DNA from 3 places in the Wansuia hejianensis genome. Region 3 is predicted to be linked to each of the others. Evidence: riboswitches for the same ligand, from Rfam matches in the RefSeq annotation. Region 3 holds a riboswitch; each other region holds the start of a gene.
The links. A riboswitch is a leader RNA that binds a small molecule or an ion and turns the genes downstream of it on or off. The one in region 3 is predicted to bind cobalamin.

Region 1 (5,849 bases), 1.6 Mb from region 3:
ATACAATAATTGTGCCATCGGTTCCCGATCCGGTAGCCAGTCCTCTGGAATAGCGGCTGGGCGCCAGAAGCTCCTGAATCGCCGCCGTTTTCGCCTCCGTACAGGATACCAGAGCCCGTGCCAGAGCTCCTTCCGACAGATCCGCATCAATATACAAAATAATATTTATGGTTCCTGGTTTTACTTGATAAGATGCCTCAGACTTTTCATGCCAGGTCGCCGGGTCGCCGATCCGCCCGGCATTATTTTTAATACCTCCGGTCACTATGGCTGTCACAGAAAAATCTTCGTATGACATCGTCTGAACAGACACATTGTCCATACTGGCAGCCGTAGACAGCCCCGAACAGTGTTCCGGGTCCAGACCCAGATCCTCCAAAGCCAGGATATCCATGTGTTCCCGGTAGGTATCCGCCCGCATAGTGCAGGCCATACCCGGACCCGGATTGCCGTCATTATTAAATACAGCCCGCAGGTCTGTACGGTATCCTCCATTGTTCGGTCCGGTACTCAGCACCTTGCGCTTCCCTTTAAAACAAACAACCAGTGATTTTTTATAATGATGTACTTCGTCTCCACCAGGTAATTGAAATATTTTCATGATTTTATTCCCTTTCAATCTCTTACACTCCATCAACCATTACTCCAAGGGCCTCACACTGTCTCAGCAGCTTTTCCTCATGCTCCTCCCTGTCGCTGGTAATCAGTTCATAAGTCAGATAATCCGGTGCAACTGCCTCTATAATTTCACGGACTCTTGGCGTGGTAAAGGGGAAATGCCCGTCAATCTGAAATACATGTTCATAACAGGCGCTTACCCGCTCTTTGTGTGTCTTAGGCATTTCATCCCTTTTTTTCAGCAAATCTTTAACATACTGCCCGGTCAGGCTCTGATTCAAATGTATTCCTTTCATATAGGGGATCATATCACTGTGCGCACGCACCATATCCAGGATATAATCAACAGCTTCTTCCTGTGCCGCAAGCTCCAGATTCGTATGCATCAAATGTCCCGTATCCAGCATGATCCCTTTTTTAGGATAATGGATCTGATCCAGAAGCCGCCTGGTAATCTCAGGCCTGGTAAGAGTCAACCCTGGCCACCAGAGATTTTCCATTAAAAAATCAAATTCATAACCCTTTCCATCCAGCAAGTCGTTCACCAGTTCCGCAGTGTAATCCACTACCTCTTCATCCGTGTGACTGAAAGTGTATGTAAAAAGCTCTGTCATTTTCACATCACTAACATGAAATACAACATAAGAAGCCCCCAGTCTCCTGGCCGTCTCCAAATCTTCGGTCAGAGGTTTTATCATCCCTTCCCGCTCCAGACTGCCAAATACCTCCTCTGCCTGCTTCAGCGTGTCATATTCCGCTTCCAGTGCAGCCATGTCTCCTTTCCACAGGTCAATCCATTCATTAAAAAACCTCAGATGAACTCCTACAATATCTTCTGACGGAAAAAAATCCAGCTTCCCGCCAATACAATGCATCAGTTCAAAACCATCACAGCAGAACCTGCGCACGAAATCAGCAGCATCTTGTCCATCCTTGTAACGGTCTGTATCAAAACTGCAATCCGTAATGTTAATCATCTTTTTCATCTGTCCCGTACTCCTGTACCACTGTTTTTTCCGCTCCTGCTCATAGTTTCCCGCTCAAACACCTCTGGCCCCCACAGGGCATACATTATGGGGTGCCCTGCGTTTTTCCCAGCAGGAACAACTTTCTTCTGTGCAGTTATCTGCAAAAAAAAAGCTCCCGCTCAGGGAGGATAACAATTAAAGTGGGGAGAATGACTTCGGCGCCCGATCGCTGTCAAGCGGAAAACCGGACCATCATTCGTTGCGGAGGAAAATGATGCGGTATAAACAGTGTACCCGACTCCGAAGTATCTCACCCTGCCGTTTAAACGGTGCATAAATCCCGCTCGAAGGTTCCCGGCTGAGTGAATACTCTATCAGGCATTCCATATCTGATGGATAGATGGAAAACTTTGCTCGGAAGCTTCAACCTTATACGGAACAAGCAGGTTTCCTGGCTTACAGATCATCGCGTGACGCCCCTTCTCATATGTAAAAACATACAATGGATAACCGCGTCGTACTCCCTGATTACAGTGACCGGATCGCTCGGGTTTCTCACCCAATTCCCTTTTCACCGACATGATTCTCATGCAGATGCACTTGCAACGTTGATATGGAATTTATACACAACATAATATTACCATCAGACATACTCTCTGTCAAGACATCTCATGTATTTTTTATGGACACAAAGAATCCACTTATAGTTAAATTATGGTTTTATGGCGAGAGGATGATAGATACCCGCTGCTTTTCTGGCTGTTCCAGACGGTACAACGGCTCTCGCCAGCAAGCTGGCGCGCCCCTGTTCCGCCCCGTCTCCCGCCAGCCTTTCGTCCGGGTATCCAAACACCTCCCCTCTCACCGGCCAATATTTTATTTCATTTTTTTCTTCCGAACGCCCATGACAACGGCTCCGGCCCCGCACATGAGGACTAATGCGCTCCAGACAAGCAGGGAGGTTCTGTCAGAGGTGTTTACGGAGGAGGAGGTTTTCTTCCCTGAGGTCAGCGCCGCTGCAGGCATCACCGAGGGACTCACAGACGGTATCTGTGCCTGACCGCCGCTTTCGGCCTGTCCGGGTCCGCCCTGCTCCGCTTTACCGGTTGTGACAGCCAGTATGGCCATATCGCTGCGTCCCACCGGGCTGACGGCGTACATTTTAACCGTATAGGTGGTTTCTTCTTCTAAGCCTTCAAGGTATGCGGAAGTATCCTGACCTCCGCGCTCATAAGTTTTCACCAGCTGTTCACCGGCATATACAACAATACTGTAATTCTCCGGAGCCGGACAGTTATCGGCAGCGGAGGCGGCTGCCCAGTTCAGCTGGATACCCTGGTTTCTCACCATAACGGACACGTTTGGCCTCTCAGGGACCTGCAGCTGAGCTGTCAGTTTACCAAACATATTTACGCCTGTCACAGTAACCGTATTTGAAATCAGACTCTCTGCAGGCACTCCTGTCAGTGTCTGGCTTTTTTCACCGCTGCTCCAGCTGTATTCATATTCTGCGTCCTCCGGGCCATCCTTAACACGGACAGTCATGCTATAGGCGCCGCTGTTTTCTTTTTCAACTGTAATAACGGCAGTTCCCTCTATTTCTGTCATGCCTGTCAGCTCCAGATACTGCTCTTTAAGCGCAGAGTACGCTGACTGAAGACTGGCAAGCGGAGGTTCATTAGATGAAAGGATTTCTCTGGCTTCACTGAGGGCAGTCTGGAAATCCGCCCAGCCCTCTGTTTCCCCATACGTATCTTCTAAAAGTTTTTCTGCTTCTTTAACCATATTTCCCAGAGCCAGCAAGGCCTGGAAGACATCGTGCTCCTCTTCGATATCTCCAATCAGTTCATAAAACAGATATTCCCGGTTATATTCCGTGACAATCGCCTTATGGTCAATGCGCAGCCCGCCATCTGTCATAGCATCAAGGAACCGGTCCAGCAGGGATTCCGGCAGATTGCACATAAGCATAAACTCTGTAGTATAATTTACTCCTGTATATGGTTCAACAGCAGACTCATAGCCCTCCAAGCCGGCCAGATATCCTACAGATTCATTCAGATGACCGTATTCCATAGTCTCTGCCGGGATGCCGAGGTTGTTCAGGATGGTGCGCAGACGCGCACCCCGCGAGCTTTCCTCACCCAGGTTGTAGAGTACGACTTTATAATCCGGCACTTCTTCATCCGGACTAATAACAGGCACTGATGCCGACAGATAATCAACCTCCTCACCTTCCCACTCTGCATGAGGCAGACGAAGCTTGATTATCACCCGGTCTCCAGGGGTCAGTACAACGCCATCTTTTACCGGTACTGTGATTTTTCCCCTGGTCTCCTGCCCGCTCGTGGAATTTACCTGTCCCACACGGGTGACGCGCCCGTACTGCTCCCACATCTCTCCTTCTTCAAATTCCTCGTCTGTATAAGCTGCGGAAAACTGGTAAATAGTTACGTCACAGTAAAACTCCTCACCCATCGCCAGATAGTCATCGGCATAATCCACGGTGACTGCAATGCTGTCAGCATCGGCCTTCACCGCCGACACATCGAAAGCCGCATAGGGAGTGCCCCAGTCCGGAGAAGGCTCTACGGTTACTGTTTCAGACAATGCTTCCGCCCCGTCCACGGTGAGCACCACCTGCAGCTTAGCCCCTGCTTTCAGCTTTCCTGTTCCAAGATACAGGGATTTATTTGTCTCACTCCTGTAAAGTGATCTCTCGTTAATTACCATATCTGTATTCTGATCCAGCGTCTCACCGGTAAACTGGTACAGCTTATAGGACGCCTGCTCCGCACCGGGATCAAAGGTCAGAGAAACCTTCATATACGTATCGCCTTCTGTAATCTGGCTGTCCAGAATATGGGCTGCCGGTTTCTGCTTTTCAGGAACCGCCTGTACGGTCACTGTTCCGGAGGCCGTCTCCGATCCGTCTGAAAGGGCGAGAACCGCCGTCAGTTTTTCTCCTGCTTCCAGCTTTCCGCTGCCAAATATTATTTTCTGACTGCCTGGTCCCGGGGTCACGTCTCCACTGTATATGAGATCCTCTTCTGTATAACCTTCTCCGGCATAGCAGTACAGATCCAGCCGCCCCGTCGATGTACTGTCAAAATTGGCTGTCACCCAGATATCCTCTCTGTCTGCCCGGACCTGGGAAGTCACGATTTCCACTGAGGCTTTTACAGCATCCCCTCCCTCCGACGTGATAAGGACAGGATCTCCGTATTTGTATTTGACAGCATCAGTTTCAGCATCATACAAGTAGAGATGCGGCAAAATCGTCTCTCCGGCTTTCAGCCCTCCCTGGGTAAGTGAGATTGTATAGCTTCCCTCTCCGGTAAATGTAACGCTTCCGATCTGTTTCCGGCTGTCCGCGTCTAATTCACCAGCAGGGCCGGTGGTCAGTATCAGCCTGCCTCCCTGAAACTCTTCACAGCCGGCCACAACTACGGTGGCTTCACCGGAAGCTGTCGTAAAGCTTTCCTCCAGAATCTTCAGGCTGTTTTCAGCCAAAGGCAAACGGACGGCAAAGGAATCACTTTGATATGTTTCACTGCCATTCGCATAGGTCAGAACCAGGCAGACCTTCTCTCCGTCCGCCAGGGTTCCCGGGGCAAATTCAAACAGCAAAGTACCCGGCGCCTGCCCATATTTCCGGGCAATAGGGTTTTCCGTGTCCGCTGTTCCGTCTGATGCCACCCTGCAAAGGGCCGCAATATTAATAGTTCCGGCTGTTTCGCTGTTACCCGCCACCTGAAACTCCGCCTGCCTGCTGTCCGGCGTCAGGACGCCATTAAGCTGAATGGTAAAGGGCTGTGCCTTCTGTATCTCAGTCGGTGCTGACTGGGCCAGAATGCTCCCCTCACGCTGCAAAAATGCGACCAGCAGCTTCCCGGCAGCCAGCGACCCGCTCTGGGGAATGATCTCACAGCTCTGTGCCGTCACGTCAAAGGCAGAACCCACCCAAGCCCCCTGAGACATCTGAAATTCTGTGGTTCCGCTTTCATAGCTTTTTATCAAGAGCACAGAGCCTTCCGGAATGTCTCCCCTGACAGTCACCCGGATCTTATCCGCATCTGCCAATACCGGATTCTCGACCGTTACGCCGGGATGCTTGTCCTGCGCCGCGTCCGCCACCAGCACAGAGTCATCGGGATACCCGAATTGTGGTTCATAGTCATTGCCCTTCGCCAAAAAAATATCTGTATTCTGCGCCCAGTAAACAACCGCGCGTACCCGGTAGCCTTCCCTGAGAGGTTCACT
Region 2 (5,849 bases), 1.9 Mb from region 3:
GCCCTGATTCCGATCCTACAGTCTGTGGCGCAGCTAAAAACCCTGTATCCGGGGGATAAATGGCAGATCCTGATGGACAACTGTGCGGTGCTTATGTACCTAGGCAGCGGATCCGGAGCGCTGGAAACTCACAAATATATATCAGAACTCATTGGCAAAATGACGATTGATACGGCCAGTGACGGGCAGTCCGGGAAAAGTGGTAGCGTAAATTATAATCGGACCGGCCGGGAACTGATGACACCATCGGAGGTTCGCCGGATGGATCGGAAGGAGTGTATTATTTTTCTAGAGGGGCAGCTCCCGGTTCGGGATCGGAAAGCCCTTCCCTGGGAGATGCCAGAAAAAGAGGGCCCGTATCGAAGCGCAATCGCCTTGAATAAAAGCGGAGGTTATGAGCATCCTGTGAAGGTAATCAAGAATAGCCGGGGGCTGGCCCATACCATACGGGAAGATGCGGAAACTCCGATGGTTCTGGAGTGGTTAGAAACACCAGAGGATAAGGGAGCTGTAAAAATCCAATTATCAGAAGCTGATTTCCTGCATCTGAATCTACATCCCCAGGAAGAAACAACGCAAGAACATGAAAAAGATGTGCCGATGGTCGGTACAAAACTCCCAATCGATTTCAGCCAGCCCTTGTGGGCGTGCATCTTAGCATTTGTGAAGCGAGTTGGAACAGAAGAAATGGATCAGATTTTGAGCGCTTTGGAACGAGGGGAGCAGGATGCAGAGATTAAAAGGCAAATGGCAGAAATCCAAGAGAGAAAGGCTTTTTGACATCACAATGCCTGTTATTTATCTGTCAGAAGATGCGGCAGATACAGGCAAAAACATTTCCAACGGCGGCGGTCTGTGCTATAGTAGTAGCACAAGGAGGAGAAAAAAGATGCAGAACGGGATTTTTGACGTGACGCTACGGCAGATTCAGTATTTTTTAACTGTGGCCGAGGCGGGAAGCATCACCCAGGCTGCGGAACGGCTGTATATCGCCCAGCCCCTGCTCAGCAAGAAGATGATCGCCCTGGAGGAGCAGCTGGGGCTTCCGCTGCTGGCCCGGGAGGGGCGCAGCGTCCGGCTAACTAGGGCGGGGAAACACCTGTATGAGATGTGGAAGAAAATGCTGGACAGCTACAAACGGGACCTGGCGGAGGCCAGCCGCCTTCAGCGGTTTGAGATGAGCAATTTTTCCATCGGCTGTTTTCCCGTGCTGAATACCTCCGGATTTCTTTTTCCGTTTGTGGAAGGTTTGGCCCGGCGGAAGCCCGATTTGGACATTCGGGTCAAACGAGAGAACCGCGCCTTGCTGCTGGAGGACCTGCAGAAAAAGGAGCTGGACATGGCCTTTCTACTGGAAACGGATATTCCCGAGGGCCAGGACTGCTTTGAGACCAAGAAGGTGGGAACCTGCCCGCTGGTGGCGGTGGTTCATGAGAAAAGTCCTCTGGCAAAGCTATCCGCCATGACCTACGATGACCTGAACGGTCAGCGGCTGATTTTTGGACAGCCAGAGAACAGCCCTCAGAAGCAGTGCGGCATCCACCGTCTCTGCGTAGAACATCAGGTCAGGCCGGAATCGGTTCGTTATGTGAACAGCGATGTGACGGCTGTCGTACAGGTGGAAATCGGCCAGGGAATTACGCTGGGGCCGAGGCTTTTCTATCCTGAGGACAACCGCCGGGTGCGGCTGATTCCCTTCTGCGAGGAGCAGAGTATTATGGCGGTATGGAATAAAAGGGACATAGAGGAGGTCAAGAAACTGATTCGGGAATTTTTGAATGACAGCGCACGGTGAACGGCAGCGAACAATATGATTTTGGAATAAATATATGCCGATTTGATACTTTACAAAAAGAAGAAGAATCGGCTATACTTAGCCTGTACTTTCGAAAGTAAAACAGAATAGGGACAACTTGCAGGGTACACAGCTATGCTGTGTTGAAAAGGGAATGCAGTGAGAATCTGCGGCAGCCCGCTTTACTGTGATAATTATATCTGTTCCAAGACGCCACTGGGATTCGTTCCTGGGAAGGCGGAGCAGATGACGATTTCAGCCAGGAGACCTGCCTTGCGAGAAAAAACATTGCTTTTTGGTGGGAAAAAGAGTGGCCTGAGTTGGAAAACTGTGAATCGCCATTGTATGCAATGGGGGTTCTTTTTATTTGGGCAGACACAGAGCCAGAAGCATCTTTATGGAAGGACAGGAGGAAAAAATCATGAGTCGAATGAAAACAAGAATGTTGGCGGTAATGGCGGCGCTGTCTCTGGGAGCGGGACTGATGGCCGGATGCGGCGGAGGGGGCGATGCGTCCAGCTCCGGCTCGGCGGTCACATCCTCCGGGACGGAGGCTGCGGATTCTTCCGGCACATCATCGGAGTCGGCTTCTGTGAGTGCGTCGTCGGGGGAGGACAGCGCCGCGGATTCAGCCGCCTCGTCCGGCTCCTCCGGGGAGACGGCAGAGGCGTCCTATCCCCGGGAGCTTCAGGTATCCGAGGATACGACAGTTATACTGGAGAGCCGTCCGGAGCGGGTGGCGTCCCTAGTGTTCGGCACGGATGAAATGCTGCTGGGGCTGACGGACGCGGAATTTATTGCGGGCCTGTCGGGCCTGGACAACGGCTGCGCCTATCTGGCGGCCGATGCTTCGGTTTATGAGGATATTCCCAGAATCAACGAAAACGCGGAGATTCTGATGGACCTGGAGCCGGATTTTATCATTGGTTCCAGTTGGGTGGACGAGGACCTGAAGGCGCAGATTGCGGATAGCGGCATCCCCTTCTACGGCTATACGACGCCGAAAACCCTGGAGGAGCAGGTGCAGATTGTGAAGGATCTGGGCTACCTGCTGGGCGATGATGAAAAGACAGAGGCTCTGGTTCAGGATATGGAGGAACGGATTCAGGCGGTGGAGACCGTGGCGGACGGGATCGCGGAAGAGGATAAGGTCCGGGTTATGGCTTACAACATGCACGAGAGCAGCAATGCCCTGGGAACGATTTTCGACGATATGGTGACGACGGCGGGAGCGGTCAATGTGTCGTCTGAGGCCGGACTGGAGGGAACGGCGAAGATTTCCAAGGAACAGATCGTGGAAATGAATCCGGAGGTCATCATTCTGGTGGAGTGGGCTTCCGATACGGACGAGGAGTTCCAGGCCTTTGTGGAAACCCTGAAAAGCGACGAAAGCCTGCAGACGGTAGATGCGGTGAAGAACGGAAGAATTTACGCCTCCACGGACAACTCCATCACGAACGTTTCCCAGTTCGCGGTGGACGGGCTGGAGTTTATCGCAGAGAGTTGCTATCCGGATCTCTATAAATAATAAGGGAAGGCCTGGCATATGAGAAAAAAGCGCGTATTTATCGTTTTGGGCTTTGCGCTGGCCGTCATATTCATCCTGGGGCTGGTCATCGGTTCGGTGGCCATGCCTCTGGAGGAAACAGGGAAAATTCTGGCCAATGAGCTGTTCGGGGCAGAATTTCCGGTCTCGGAGGCGCGAACCAACATTCTCTTCAACATCCGTTTTCCACGGGTGCTGCTGAGCATGCTGACCGGCATGGGTTTCGCCGTATCCGGCGCGGTCATCCAGGGCGTGTACAAAAACCCTATGGCGGATACGGGTGTGCTGGGTATTACCAGCGGAGCCAGCCTGGGAGCTATTCTGGCCATTGCCACAGGGCTTTCGGCGGCCACCTTTCTGGCCATGCCGCTGATGGCGGTGGCGGGCGCGCTGTTGACGGCCTTCGGGGTGTTCAGCTTTTCATCGAGGAAGGGAAAGGTTTCCGTCCTCACGCTGGTGCTGGCGGGAATCGCCGTCAGCACCTTTTTGCGCGCCATGGTTTCGCTGATCCTGAGTTATATGGAAGAGGGACAGATGAAGGAATACCTATACTGGTCCATGGGAAGCCTGTCCTCCACCCGATGGGAACATGTGAAGCTGGTGGTTCTGCCGATTCTGCTGGGCACAACCTGGCTTTTCTGGCACGCACGGAAGCTGAATATCCTGATGCTTGGAGAGGAAGAGGCCCAGTCGGTGGGGCTAAACCCCTACCGGAGCCGGAAACAGTTCCTCTTTGTGACCAGCCTGATCACAGCCATGGCGGTCTGTGTCAGCGGCGGTATCCAGTTTGTGGGGCTTGTCATCCCGCACATCATCCGCCTTCTGATAGGGGCGGACAACCGCTATCTGATCCCCGCCAGCGCCATGGGCGGCGCGGTGTTCCTGACGTTCTGCGACCTGCTGGCCAGGACTATCGCGGTTCCGGCGGAAATCGCGGTGGGTATCCTCACGGCGGTGATCGGAGCGCCGTATTTTCTCTATCTCATCTATCGCAGCAGAAAGGAGCAGGCACGTTGATGGAACCGGGAGTCGAATTAAAACACATTACCTTTCAGGCCGGCGGCCGCACGATTCTGAAGGATATTTCCCTGTCTGCCGACCGGGGCTGCTTTGCCGGGGTGCTGGGGGCGAACGGCGCGGGCAAAACAACCCTTCTGAAATGTATCAACGGGATTCACGCTTGCTCTGGGGAGGTGCGCGTCTGGGGCAGAAATATCCGGGATTGTACGGAAAAGGAAGTGGCGCGGCTGGTGTCGCTAATGAATCAGAATACCAATCTGGAATTTGACTTTACCTGCCGCCAGGTGGTAGAGTTCGGACGCTATCCCTACTGGAAAAAGGGCTTTTGGGGAGAGAAGGGAGATGAGCGGATTGTGGTGCAGGCCATGAGGGATACGGGTGTGCTGGAGTTCGCCGATGTCTTAGTCACGCGAATTTCGGGCGGGGAACGGCAACGGGTTCTTTTTGCAAAGACGCTGGCCCAGGACAGCCGGGTGGTACTGCTGGATGAGCCCACGGCCAATCTGGACCTGCGCTACCAGAGGCAGCTGTTCCAGTTCGGCCAAAGGCTTGCTTGTGAGGGAAAAACGGTGCTGGCTGCGGTTCACGATCTGAACATCGCCCTGCGGTACTGCGACACGTTCTTTCTGCTGCATGAGGGGGAGCTTCTAGCACAGGGAACGGCCGGGGAGGTCATGAGCCCGGAGCATATGCGGCAGGCGTACGGCCTGAATACCCAGCTGTACCGTAATCCCGTTCACCATGGCTTGGAATTGGCGGTACTGGAATGATGTGGAAGTCCCATAAAAACACGATGAGATATAAATTAGGAAACGTATTGAAAAATAGAAAAAATAGTTGTAAGATAACTATTATCATGGTATACAAAATGTGGTATAAAACCATATCCTTTCTTTGCACGGGCACCCTGAGATCAGATTGATGGGTCCCTTTGTGCTAGAGAGAAGAGCAATAAAAGTAACAACCCAATCATCAGGTATCAGTCTGCCGGTGGTATCGATTCTGCGCTGCTGCCTGAACTCTTGTCAGTGATCCTGGTGCAGTCTGGATCATAATTGATGTTTTCCATAATGATGAGTATAGAGGCTATGAAATTGAGTTTTAAAAAGAAAATAATTATCGGAATAAATATTATAGGGGTTATATGTCTCGGATATTATGCGCTACCATATCTGATGCATGATACAACAATTGGTAACTCAGAAGCAATGCTCCCCATGCGAGAATACGAAGCGTCAGGTTTTGTTTTGACACTTGGGCTTTTGCCGCTGGTAATTGCAAATCTTTTGGCATTTTCGTTAATAAAATGCCAAAATAAATGGGTGAGATTTTTGTGGCTTTTGCCAAGTTTGGTCTGTTTCCTAATTGTTGCGCATTTTTGGATTACAGCGATTAGTGATGCTCTGCAGAAACTATAAAGAAGAGGTATTTTCTTCGGATTATGACGAAAATAATTTTTGATTGACAATTCTATCTGCTGAGAGTATG
Region 3 (5,849 bases):
TCAAGTATGCCGCCGAAATAGCCGGCGATCAGTCCGATCACACAGCCCAGGCCCATGGACAGGCTGGTAGCCGCCAGCGCCAGCAGTATAGACTGACGTCCCCCATACATCACGCGGCTGAAAAAATCTCTGCCTATGTTGTCTGTTCCCAGCCAATGAGCGGCAGAAGGCCCGGCCAGCGCATTTTTCATATCGATCTGATTGGGGTCGTATGGCGCAAGTAAAGGGGCCAGGACACTCATCAGCAGAATAGCTCCCAAAAGCACACACGCTGCGGTAAAACCGATATTTCTCTTTTTCACCCTACCTTCTCACCTACCCTTATCTTAGGATTCAGCACCAGATATAAAAGATCGATGACAATATTTATCACCACATAGACCAGGCCGCTAAACAGCACATATGCCTGAACCACATAATAGTCTCTGGATTTTACCGCGGAGATCGCATAGTTCCCGATGCCCGGTATGTTGAAAATAACTTCAGCGATTGTCGATCCCCCCAGGATACCTGCAAAATAATTTCCCAGAAAAGTTGTAATTGGAATCAGCGAATTCCGGAATGCATGGCGGAATGTGACTGTTTTCGCCTTCATTCCTTTAGCGCTGGCGACCGTCACATACTGGCGGCCCAGCTCGTCCAAAACTGCGGTTCTGGTCAGACGAGCACACACGCCGATTGTGGAGAACGCGACCGTGATCCCCGGCATAATATAGGAGGAAAAACCATTGAGACCGCTGGTTGGCAGAAGGTGCAGCTGTTCTACCAAAACCAGGATCAGCAGGATCGCCAGCCAGAAGCCGGGTACCGACAGCATGAGTGTCGTAATCAATCGAAGGAGCCTGTCCGGCCATTTGTCTCTATAGCGGGCCATCAGGATACCGAAGCCAAGTCCGAACACCACTGTCAGGCACATGCCGAAGCAGGCCAGACGGATTGTATAGGGAAGACGGTAAGCGAGCTGATCCCTAATTTCCTTGTTGGTAAAAAAGGATCTGCCCAAATCACCTGTCAGAGCATTTTTCAACCATTTTACATACTGAACAGGGACCGGATCATCCAGTCCCATTCGTTCCCTCATAATCGCATATTCTTCGTCGCTCACGATCTGTGTGCCGTCCGGATTCAGAACGGCTTCCACTGGGTCGCCCGGGGATAGGACGCCCAGCAGAAACGCCAGAACTGTAATGCCGAAAAGCACAGGAATCAGCATAATCAATTTTTTACCAATATACTTTGCAATTCCCATTTTTATCGGTTCGCGGCCCATTCCAGAGTCGGGATGCTGACGCCGTCAAACAGCTCTGAAGTATAGCCTGTGATTTCTTTATTATGAATATTTACGTTGACATAGTAAAGGATCGGGATCACCGGAAGCTCCTCAGCAGAGATTTCCTGCAGCCGCCCATATATCTCAGCCCGCTTGTCGGCATCCTTTTCATTCAACACGGATGCCAGAAGCTTGTCCACCTCCGTATTGGAATAATTCCAGTGGTAATCCACATTGTAAGAGCCTTCGGAATCCATCCAGCTGTAGAGCGTGGAATAGGGGTCTGCGCTGTTCAGCCCGGTCACGTTGATGCAAAAATCATAATCTCCGGATTTCAGGCGCTCTGTGGTAACTTCATTGTCCAACAGTTCAATGCTGATATCAATTCCTATTTCGGAGAGAGCTGACTGCATATATTCCGCCATTGCTTTCGCAGGATAACCGTCAACCACACGCTGTCCGATGATCAGTGTTGCCTGAAGCCTCTGTCCCTGGAGCACTTCATCCGCCAGCTCCTTGGCCCGGTCCAGATCATATGTTCCCTGAATTTCCTTGTAAAGAGGCGTCTGATTACTCAGCGCGCTGTAAGCGGGATAACATAGCCCCTGGTACAGTGTTTCGTTCAGCTGATCCCGGTCGATGGCACAGCTGATGGCCTGGCGGAGTTTAACATCTCCCAGATATTCTTTGGAACCATTGACATAGAGGTAATGAGTCATATGGCTTTTTGTAGGTTCAATCTCGAATCGGTCGTCGCTTTCTGCCAGCTTAGCGGCTGCGTCTACCATAATTGCGCCGTTATCCATGAGACCCATGATTTCTCCTGAAACAAGCGCGGAATAGCGGGTTTCCGAATCGGGGATACAGTTCACGCGGTAGCGTTTTACTTTTCCTGGATTATCACCCCAGTAATTATCATTTCTTACAAAGACCGCGTACTGGTCCTGTACATGCTCTTCGATCATATAACGGCCGGTCCCGACAACCTGAGAAGTGATTTCCCCTGTCTGTGGGTCAAAGCAATTGGGGCTGATCATTGGACTTCCGTAGTCACCGAGAAGTGCGTCCAGAGTGGTAATCGGCTCATTGAAGACGAACTTTACAGTATAATCATCCACCTTTACAATTTCCTTCAGATTGGGAAAGGACTTATCAATGCTGAGGGAAGTATAGGTAGAGGTCAGTGGACCTGTCTTATAGCGTTCAATATTCTGGATGCATACATCCGCATCAAACTTTACCCCATCGGTGAAGACAGCGTTTTCTGCCAGATGAAATGTCCACTCTGTGCAGTCATCGTTGAATTCCCACGATTCTGCAAGTCCAGGCTCCAGCGCATGGTTGTTATTAATGACCAGAGGTTCCCAGACCTGAGCGGAAAGATTTACATAAAACGCATCTCCCTCTCCGGGAATCATATCCCTGACAGAGCCCAGAACAATTTCTTCGGTCTCATTTTTGACTTCTGCCGTTTCCTGACCGGAACTGCTGACCGCAGCAGAAGAAGCGCTGCCGGCCGGGGCGGAAATTGAGCTTGTGGCCGGACTGCCGCCGGAAGGCTGGCTGCCGGAAGCAGACGTATCAGCGGTCCCCCCGCAGCCAGCCAGCAATCCAGCGGCAAGTACCGCGCCCAGCAAAACGCCTGAGAGTTTTTTCCAATTTTGTTTCATAAGTTCCTCCTTTTCTTCTGTGTCTCTGAGTCGGGTCATAAAATTTAAACGTTCTGATACAACAAAAATAGCACCGCCGTGAGGCAGTGCCATATGTAAATATCCAAATTTCTTCTTCAATTTACCTGTTTTTCCCCACCGAAAACACGTTGATACGATGCAGGGCAGGTCTCCTGGCTTAAATCGTCACGGTCTTCGCCTTCCCAGCCTGTAACCGGCCAGTGGCATTCAGAAGATCGCATAATTATCACAGTAAAGCGGGCTGCTACAGATTCTACACTGTATTCCCTATTAAACGCCGGCATTTCTCCGGCGTACCGCTGCATGCTGGTTATTAAATTGTCCAGAGTTATTTTAACATAACCCTAATGAAAATCAACTCATTTTTTTCTTAACGAGGATATAAGAAAAAACTTATACCTCCGTTTCGTGGCTGCCGTCCGGGGTTTCATAGTAAATAAATCAGGAACAATTCCGCCGGGCAGAATTATTCCTGATTTATGCTTATGGTATGTATTTATAAAGCCAGAATAACCTTTTCCTGAAGACTGGCACTCAATTCCTCTTTATCCATGGAAACGCTGAGAATAAAATCAACATTGAAAATTTTGCTGACATTCTCCAGCTGGCTGACACAATCGTCGATCATAGACTCGTTGCCTTCCAGTCTGGATAAACGCAGAAAACTGTCCAGATACATCTGCTCCAGATCATGATCCTGAGAAAGGATACCGCAAATGAAACCGATAAACTCATCGCTGTTTTTCAGCGGGTAGATAGAAACATCAATCAGACGGACTTTATTGTTTAACTCATACATGTGTTTGGAACTCTTGTCTAGATAGACAATGTTGCCGTTGGCAGCTTTAATCGCTGTATTTACCTTATCCAGAAGGTATTTGGTCTTTCCCTTTCCTTTTTTACCGACAATTAATTGAACCATAGCAGTTTCCTCCTTGGACTAATATTAGTAATTTGACTAAAAACTTCTTAGTTCATGCTCTAATTATAGTGTATTTGAACAAAAAATACAAGCAGAATTCAAAAAATTTAGGAATTAATTTGCATCAATAGTTTATTCATATCCTCATAGAGAATAGACCTGTTATCTGCATTTAATATGACTGCCATATATGGGACGCCATAGGCGTTCTGGGCGATAATTGCCAGGCATGCTCCCGCTTCACTGGTAGTCCCTGTTTTGCCTCCCAGCAAATTTACATTTTTGGGGGCAGTCTTCTCACCTGTCAGGTATTTATCCGTTGAATCCAGACGGAAAGAAACCTGGCTTCCGTCCCCCCGGGTGACCTTCAGATGATACATATTCATCTGTATGGCATCTGTAAAAGCACTGTAGCGGAAAGCTTCGTTCAGCATCAGATATACGTCATATGCCGTCGTATAGTGACTGCCGTCGTGCAGGCCGTGAGGATTGATAAAATGAGTCCCTGTCATGCCCAGTGCCAGGGCTTCCTCATTCATCATTTCAACAAAATGATCGACAGTCCCTCCAATCTGGCGGGCAATTGCCATGGCCGCATCGTTGGCCGAATAGACCACAAGGGCATGGAAAAGCTGATCCATCGTTACAATATCGCCTGCAGCCATACCACTGACCTGAGAGCCCTCTTCCAGAGCAAAATCTCCTTCAGCCATGACAACCTGGTCTTCCATCGTACCATATTTTACGGCAAGTATCGCAGTCATAATTTTGGTAATGCTGGCAGGATATGCCTGGTCATAGATCCCCTGGGCAAAAAGCGCTTCTCCCGTGTCCAGATTAAACAGCAGCCCTTTTTCCGTGTTGCCCTGCAGCATCACATCAGGCAGTACAACTGCTCCCTCTGATACACAGAGGCCGGAAGCGAACGCCGGCGCCTTCTGCAGAGAAAACTCAGAGCCTTTCCCGGAGTTCTCCGCTGCCTGTGGTGAATAGGACTGGGAGAGATCCATTTCCCTGTCCTGTTTGATCAGCAGGATAACAAAAATGGCGAACAAAACCACGATGCAGATCACTGTGCCGATCAGCACCCGGTTCAGGATATGAATATTCTTCCGATTATCTGTAGATTTCACGCCACTCCATCTCTCCCCGGTCTAATGATTTCACCAGCATCTCGGCTGTCGCCAGATTAGTCGCCAGCGGAATGCTGTGTATGTCACAGATACGAATTAAATGTTTGGCATCCGGTTCGTGGCTTTTAGGGCTCTGCGGGTCACGCAGAAAGATCAGCAGGTCGATATCGTTCTGTTCGATCTGTACTGCCAGCTGCTGAACGCCGCCCACATGGCCGGCCAGATATTTGTGAATGCTCAGCCCGCAGGCCTCTTCGATCATCCGTCCGGTTGTGCCTGTAGCGTAGAGCTCATGCTTTGACAGAATGGACCGGTATGCGATACAGAAATTCTGCATCAATATCTTTTTTTCATCATGCGCGATGAATCCGATGTTCATAGGCTTTTTCACCTCCGTAATAATTTCGGTTCTGAAGTCCGACATTGAGTACCAGCCCCATTCCAATGAACAGGCTGAACAGGGAAGTCAGCCCATAGCTGACAAAAGGCAGTGGTGTTCCTGTATTGGGCAGAAGGCCGGTCGCGACACAGATATTGATAAAGCTCTGGACGGCAACCAGCGAAGCTACCCCGCAGCAGATCGTATGCCCTGCTGAATCCTTTGCCCGCCTTCCCATTCGGATACATTCATATACAATGAAGAAAAGCAACAGAAGTATGGCAAAACAGCCCACAAATCCCAGCTCCTCTCCTGCTACCGCAAAGATAAAATCATTCTGTATTTCAGCTACAAAATTCCCTTTGTTGGAAGAGGAAACCTTGTTATTATTCAGGCCCTTTCCCGTCAGCTGACCGCTTCCTATGGCTGTAATAGAGTTATTCTGCTGTATGGC

Region 1: it holds a riboswitch for cobalamin, as region 3 does, so the genes downstream of both, H9Q79_RS15535 (TIM barrel protein) here and H9Q79_RS04615 (ABC transporter substrate-binding protein) in region 3, are expected to answer to the same signal.
Region 2: it holds a riboswitch for cobalamin, as region 3 does, so the genes downstream of both, H9Q79_RS13355 (ABC transporter substrate-binding protein) here and H9Q79_RS04615 (ABC transporter substrate-binding protein) in region 3, are expected to answer to the same signal.

What each region holds. Positions count from the first base shown of each region.
Region 1 is NZ_CP060635.1:3,390,034-3,395,882, reverse strand. It holds gene H9Q79_RS15540 (adenosylcobinamide amidohydrolase) at 1-634, opposite strand, end outside; gene H9Q79_RS15535 (TIM barrel protein) at 624-1,604, opposite strand; cobalamin riboswitch at 2,011-2,205, opposite strand; gene H9Q79_RS15530 (hypothetical protein) at 2,299-2,439, opposite strand; gene H9Q79_RS15525 (DUF3783 domain-containing protein) at 2,463-5,849, opposite strand, start outside.
Region 2 is NZ_CP060635.1:2,891,417-2,897,265, reverse strand. It holds gene H9Q79_RS13365 (VirD4-like conjugal transfer protein, CD1115 family) at 1-780, shown strand, start outside; gene H9Q79_RS13360 (LysR family transcriptional regulator) at 728-1,795, shown strand; cobalamin riboswitch at 1,902-2,085, shown strand; gene H9Q79_RS13355 (ABC transporter substrate-binding protein) at 2,217-3,323, shown strand; gene H9Q79_RS13350 (FecCD family ABC transporter permease) at 3,342-4,358, shown strand; gene H9Q79_RS13345 (ABC transporter ATP-binding protein) at 4,358-5,131, shown strand; gene H9Q79_RS13340 (hypothetical protein) at 5,456-5,779, shown strand.
Region 3 is NZ_CP060635.1:1,008,326-1,014,174, reverse strand. It holds gene H9Q79_RS04625 (ABC transporter permease) at 1-302, opposite strand, end outside; gene H9Q79_RS04620 (ABC transporter permease) at 299-1,249, opposite strand; gene H9Q79_RS04615 (ABC transporter substrate-binding protein) at 1,252-2,940, opposite strand; cobalamin riboswitch at 3,087-3,278, opposite strand; gene H9Q79_RS04610 (twitching motility protein PilT) at 3,458-3,883, opposite strand; gene H9Q79_RS04605 (D-alanyl-D-alanine carboxypeptidase family protein) at 3,991-5,016, opposite strand; gene mgsA (methylglyoxal synthase) at 5,000-5,395, opposite strand; gene H9Q79_RS04595 (FtsW/RodA/SpoVE family cell cycle protein) at 5,370-5,849, opposite strand, start outside.